One region of the Lactobacillus sp. wkB8 genome, then DNA from elsewhere that is predicted to be linked to it. Evidence: predicted binding sites of a transcription regulator. Region 1 holds the regulator's gene; the other holds the start of a gene.
The links. The regulator HrcA, encoded in region 1, represses chaperone genes, less so after heat shock. The targets are predictions, from matches to a motif close to TTAGCACTCNNNNNNNNNGAGTGCTAA.

Region 1 (3,424 bases):
CGCTTAATTGAAGAAATAGTATTAGGATTGGTAATTGCTTGTCTCTTAGCAACTTCACCGACTTGGATTTCTCCATCCTTGAAAGCTACTACTGAAGGAGTTGTCCGATTTCCTTCTGGGTTAGTAATAATTTTTGGTTCCTTACCCTCAAGAACAGCAACCGCTGAGTTGGTAGTTCCGAGGTCAATTCCGATAACTTTTGACATTGATATGCTTCCTTTCAATTATTGTGCTACAACAACCATTGCTGGTCTTAAAGTACGATCTTTGTATAAATAACCTTTTTGCAAAACTCGCACAACATGATCTTTTTGATCGTCATTTTCAGCCACAACTGTTTGAACAGCTTGGTGTAAATTAGGATCAAATTTTACACCTTCAGCTGTAATTTCACTAATTCCGTGATCTTTCATCGCTTTAACCAGTGAATCAAGGGTCATTTGTACACCCTTTTTAAGTTGCTTTGATGCTTCGTCATCAACTTTGGTAGCTAAAGCTCTTTCTAAATTGTCCATTGCTGGCAGAACATCTTTGGCTAAAGACTGTGATTCATATTTAATAAGTTGTGCTCTCTCGTTATTATAACGATTTTGCATATTTTGCATTTCTGCTTGACTGCGCAAGAACTTATCTTCAAGATCATCTTTTTCCGCCTGTAACTTAGTCAATTTTTCTTTAATTTTTGTTTCTGAAGTTTCAGGCTTCGTTTTCTTGTTAGCCTCAGATTTTGAATCTGTTTTTGGTGACTGGGTTTTCTCAGAATGACGTTGATTTTCATCTACGTCTTTTTTGGTTTTTTCTTCCTTACTCAAGGCTAACCTCCTTTATTTAAATCTACCATAATATTCAAGCAACTTTTTTGCTAACTCGTTTCTAAAGTATTCAAGGAGTCCTATTACTTGTGAATATGGCATGTTATCAGGTCCAAGTAAAGCTATTATGCCTTTGCCATGTGAGCCGACACTGTACTCAGCTGTAAGCAGACTGTAATCTTTTAACAAGTCATTTGATAGTTCAGAGCCTAAACTTACTTTTACTGGATACCTATCACTTTTTAAACTTGCTTCATTATTCAAAATACTTGAAATCAAATCATTGTGCTCAATCAACTCATATAATGAACGTAAATTAGAAACATCGCTTAAAGAAATATTATTGAGCAAATTAATCTGACCATCAACGTACATTTGCTCACTAGCAGCATCGCTAATAACATCTTTTACCAATTCAATTAATTCGGCAACATGACTAACTTTAAGTTTTTTACCTAAAGTCTGTTCCAGAAATTCAGGTGTCACTTCACTTAAAGTTTTACCTGCTAATTCATCGTTAATCATTCGAACGGCACGTTCAATCTCATCACCATGAACATTATATGGTAACGTATAGACTTGATTATGAACATCACCGTCACTAGTTGCTAGAATGGCCATTATTTGTCTACTAAAAAGCGGGACTATTCTAAATCCTGAAATAGTTAAATCACTATTTTCGGGACCTTCCGCAAAAGCAGTGTAATTAGTCAAATCAGACAAAATTTTGGCAGCTTCCTGCACAATGTCATTTACCTGATGAAATGGCTGATCTAGCTGATTAATGATTCTCTTATAAACAGAAGAAGATATTTGTAAGGGCTCTACCAAGTTATCAAGGTAGTACCTGTACCCTTCAGTAGAAGGAACACGACCACTTGACAAATGGGTTTTTTCGATTAAGCCCTTTTCTTCTAAAACGGCCATTTCATTGCGAATTGTTGCGCTCGAAACTTTAATTGGCAATTGATTCATGACTGTTTTTGAACCAACAGGATCATGTGTCTGCGTGAAATCATTGATAATTGTTTTTAAAATTAATTCTTGACGTTCGGTCAACATAAATATCGCCCTCACTTTTAGCACTCAATCTTCTCAGGTGCTAACAATTATTATGATACTAGCTTTTAGCAGAATGTCAAGCTGAGTGCTAACTTTTTTATTAAAAACCGTTATCTTTTAAGTCTGATAATATAATTACTTATGATTTGCAAAATAATTTGTAATTTCTGACTCGTCCCGACTCATCTGCTCTTTTAATTCCTTCAAACTATCAAACTTAATTTCGCCACGGGTATACTTATACCATTTAATTAGCATTTCCTCATCATAAGCTTCTTGATCAAAACCAAATAAATTTGATTCAATATATAGTTTTTGACCATCATTGATAGTGACATTATAACCAACACTTGTCATAGAGTCATACCATTTCCCTCTAATTTTAGTTTTGGTGGCATAAACTCCTACTTTAGGGACTACTTTTTTGGGCTCCCAAATTAAATTAGCCGTTGGATAACCTAATTTATGACCATTGCGCAGTCCATGTCCAATATAGCCAGACATTAGATAAGGAAAACCTAATAATTTAGCTGCTAATTCCATTTCTCCAGCACTGATCGCCTTTTTTATTTCTGTTGAACCAATTTTTTCTCCGTCATAAGACTGTTTCGGAACATCAACTATAGCAAATCTGCCTTGAGCAAATTCAGGGAAGTTTTTCATATTGGCTATATTTTTGGGCCCATAGGTATAGTCAAAGCCGGCAACGACAGTATCAGTGCGCAATTTAACAATGATTTCGTCCACAAATTCTTGTGGCGTCAGCTGGCAAAATGCGTTATTAAAGTGCATTACTAATAAATAATCGACATCAAGCTTTTGCATTTTATATGCCTTTTCCGACAAGGTATCAATGTAGGTAACGTTTTTATTTTGATAAATTTCTTTGGGGTGGCGATCAAACGTCATCACAACAAGAGGTAAATGTTTTGCTTGTGCCTTTTTTTTAGCAGCTTTTATTATTTCTTGGTGTCCCCGATGAACGCCGTCGAAAAAACCCAAAGCAAGAACTATTTTCTGGGGGAAGATATTTTTCTTAATGGGATATGTTAAATGGATTATTTCCATAATAAGACCTTCATTCACTTATTCATTTTGTAAAAGCATTAAATAAGGGCGATACATGGTACCATCTTTCTGATAAATTGCCTTAACGCTATTATTGTACCGTAATGCCACCTTTTTTGCATTCGTTTTCAAGTAAATAGCAGCGCCATTTTTGACCTTAGTCCAATCCGTTTCACTGAGATCAGAGTGACTATAGTCCTTGAAAAAAGCATCTAATGGCTGAATAAATTCAGTGACGTGTTCAGGATGCTCAATTATTGTAGACAATTTAACTGCCTGCTCCAAAGCAAAACCCGAACTTGCTGTACGTCTTAAAGTCTTCATCACTGCTGGTACACCCAGCTTAGTTCCCAGATCATTAACTAATGACCTTACATACGTCCCCTTACTACATTCTATTTGAAAACTAAAAGTTTCTTGTCCTTTTTCGTCATCAAAAAATGGTTCCCGTTCAAGTTCATAATTAGTGATATGCACTTTTC
Region 2 (3,424 bases), 510 kb from region 1:
AACCGTTCTTCCCTGTGAATCAGTTAAACGACCGTCATCAAGTATTTGTAAGAACAAATTCATAACAGCAGGATCAGCTTTTTCGATTTCGTCAAGCAGTATTAGGCTGTATGGGTGACGACGTACTCGTTCAGTAAGTTGTCCAGCTTCTTCATAACCAACATAACCCGGAGCAGAACCGATCAATTTAGAAACAGAGTATGACTCCATGTATTCAGACATATCAAACCGAATTAAAGCATTTTCTGAACCAAACATTTGTTTAGCCAGTTGTTTGGCAAGTTCGGTTTTACCAACTCCCGTTGGTCCTACAAAGAGGAAGGAGCCGATTGGTCTACCAGATTTGTTAAAACCGATCCGATTCCGGCGAATTGCCCGCGCCAACTTGTCAACGGCTTTGTCTTGACCGATAACATGCGCTTTAAGATTTGGTGCCAAGTTTTGTAACTGGTTTTCTTCCTGCTTTTGCAAATCTCCAACAGGGATACCAGTCTTTTCTTCGACAATCTTGTTCATAATCTTACTGGTGATTACCGGAGATTTATCTGGATCAACTTTTTGATCCTTCATTTTATTATATTTTTCAATTTGGTCGCGGTAGTATGCGGCCTTTTCGTAGTCTTCATTCTTTAATGATTCCTGCTTTAATTTTTGCGCTGCTTCAATCCGTTCCTTCATTTTTTCTTTATCAACATAAGGAATGGTTAAATTCATTCGTGAACCAGCTTCATCGAGTAGGTCAATGGCTTTATCAGGTAAAAACCGGTCTTGAATGTAACGCTCAGACAATTCTGCAGCAGCTTTGATCGCATCATCAGTATAGTGAACGTGATGATAATCTTCGTAGCGCTTTTGAATACCTTTTAAAATACGGATGGTTTCAGCTACTGATGGTTCTTTGACATCAACTGGTTGGAAACGTCTTGCTAAAGCAGAATCTTTTTCAATTTCCCGATACTCTTTTAACGTGGTAGCGCCAACTAGTTGCAAATCACCACGGGCGAGGGCTGGTTTAATGATGTTGCCGGCATCCATTCCGCCTTCGGCATTGCCTGCACCAACGATTTCATGAATCTCATCAATAAAGAGAATAATATCATCATGGCCTTGTACTTCTTTAAGTAGTTGCTGCATACGCTGTTCAAATTGACCGCGAATACCTGTACCTTGAACTAAAGAAACTACATTTAGTGATATGATTCTTTTATCTTGCAGCTTGGCAGGTACCGAGCCATCGACAATTTGTTGGGCCAAGCCTTCGACTACAGCTGTTTTACCGACACCGGCTTCACCAATTAAGACTGGGTTGTTTTTAGTTCTGCGGTTCAGAATTTCTATCACGCGCGCAATTTCTTTATCACGGCCAATTACTGGATCGATTTTGCCTTTTCTTGCTAGAGCGGTTAGATCTGTTCCGTACTGATCAAGCAGTGACCGACCACCGCCAGCACCATTATTGCCGTTAGCGTTGCCCGGACCACCAGTACTCATTCTAGGATCCCCTGGGTTACCAGCGTTGCCATTATAGTTGAAGAAATCGCTGAGATCGCCGAAGAAGCCGTTATTGTCATTGTTCATATTAATATTTCCTTGTTGTTTAAGTTGTTGATAACATTGTCCACATAAATTAATTTCTCGACGCTGTCCATTAACTTCTGCAAAAAGGTGAATGGAGGCTGGTCGTTTTTGACAGTTTTGACAAAGCAATTATATTACCGCCTTTCATATCAATTTACTAAATTATATAATTAGCACTCGCAATAATCAAGTGCTAAAACTTATTTCTTATTATTTGTAAGTAGCTTAAATATGATAAAATAATTCTAGGCAAAATCAAAAAAATTGCTGTAATGATATCGGTTTAAAAAAAGCGGTGGTAAAATGGATTATCAAAAAATTTTAGAGCAGTTGGCAAATGGGGAACTTGATCATTATGAAGTTGACCCGCAAAATGCTTTTGAATTTCAAGCTGCATTAAGGTCTTTTGGCAAAAGGCAAAATATAACCGGAAAGGCTTTGAGGGGCGGTAAAATAATTTATTCGCAAACCAAGACTGAAGTTTAATGATGTAAACTGTTACATTTATGTTGTCTAATTCACAAAAAAATGATAGTCTAAGTAAGCGAATAGGTATTTACTACCGGTTTGATTTTTTGAATTCAAAGGAGATATATATAATGGAAAAACGCGATTTTCATGTTGTTGCAGAAACAGGTATTCATGCTCGTCCAGCTACATTGCTAGTACAAGCTGCTTCTAAGTTTGGTTCAGATATCAACTTGGAATACAATGGTAAATCAGTTAACTTAAAGTCAATCATGGGTGTTATGTCACTTGGTGTTGGTAAGAATGCTGATGTTACTATCAGTGCTGATGGTGATGATGAAAAAGATGCAATCAATGCTATTTCTGAAACAATGAAAAAAGAGGGTTTGGCTGAATAATGACCAAGACATTAAAAGGAATTGCTGCAAGTGATGGTATTGCTGTAGCACCAGCTTATCTCTTGGTTGAACCAGATCTTTCATTCACCAAAGCCACAGTTAGTGATGTTGATAGTGAATTAGCTCGTTATAAAGAAGCAATTTCAGTTTCTACTGCTGAAGTTGAAAAAATTCGCGATAGTGCGAAGAAGAGTTTAGGTGAAGATGAAGCTCAAGTCTTTGAAGCTCACTTAATGATTCTAAATGATCCTGAGTTTACGGGTGCAATTGAAAATGAAATTAAGGAGCAGAAGGTTAATAGTGAAGCTGCTCTTGATGAAACTGCGCAAAAATTCATTACAATTTTTGAAGGCATGACTGATAACGAATACATGCAGCAGCGTGCAGCTGATGTTCGCGATGTTTCTAAGAGGATCATGGCTCATTTACTGGGTAAAGAATTACCAAATCCAGCTTCTATTGACCATGAAGTTGTAGTGGTTGCTCACGACTTAACCCCTAGTGATACGGCTCAATTAAATAAGAAATACGTTAAGGGCTTTGTTACAGACATTGGTGGTAGAACTGCGCACTCAGCAATTATGGCACGTTCTTTGGAATTGCCAGCAGTTGTCGGTACAGATTCTATTACCAAAGATGTTCAAAATGGTGAGACTGTTGCAGTTAACGGTCTTAATGGTGACGTGATTGTAGATCCAACTGATAGTCAAATCGCTGATTATAAGCAAAAGAGTGCTGATTTCTTAAAGCAAAAGGCTGAATGGGAAAAATTAAAGAATGAACCTTCTGTCACAGCTGATGGCAAGAAGTTCACAATTGCTGCTAATATTGGTACGCCAAATGATATGCAGGGTGTAAATGATAATGGTGCTGAAGCCGTTGGATTATACAGAACTGAGTTCTTGTATATGGATTCAAAAGACTTCCCGACTGAGGATGAACAATTTGAAGCCTACAAGGAAGTTATTGAAGGAATGCAC

Region 2: a site for HrcA is predicted at 1,749-1,775, ahead of LACWKB8_RS03030 (ATP-dependent Clp protease ATP-binding subunit). Genes of this name have one in related genera too.

The regions. Positions count from the first base shown of each region.
Region 1 covers NZ_CP009531.1:1,113,368-1,116,791, forward strand. The annotation lists gene dnaK (molecular chaperone DnaK) at 1-206, opposite strand, end outside; gene grpE (nucleotide exchange factor GrpE) at 225-812, opposite strand; gene hrcA (heat-inducible transcriptional repressor HrcA) at 825-1,874, opposite strand; gene ribF (riboflavin biosynthesis protein RibF) at 2,010-2,942, opposite strand; gene truB (tRNA pseudouridine(55) synthase TruB) at 2,961-3,424, opposite strand, start outside.
Region 2 covers NZ_CP009531.1:605,204-608,627, forward strand. The annotation lists gene LACWKB8_RS03030 (ATP-dependent Clp protease ATP-binding subunit) at 1-1,707, opposite strand, end outside; gene LACWKB8_RS03035 (hypothetical protein) at 1,882-2,064, shown strand; gene LACWKB8_RS03040 (phosphocarrier protein HPr) at 2,178-2,444, shown strand; gene ptsP (phosphoenolpyruvate--protein phosphotransferase) at 2,444-3,424, shown strand, end outside.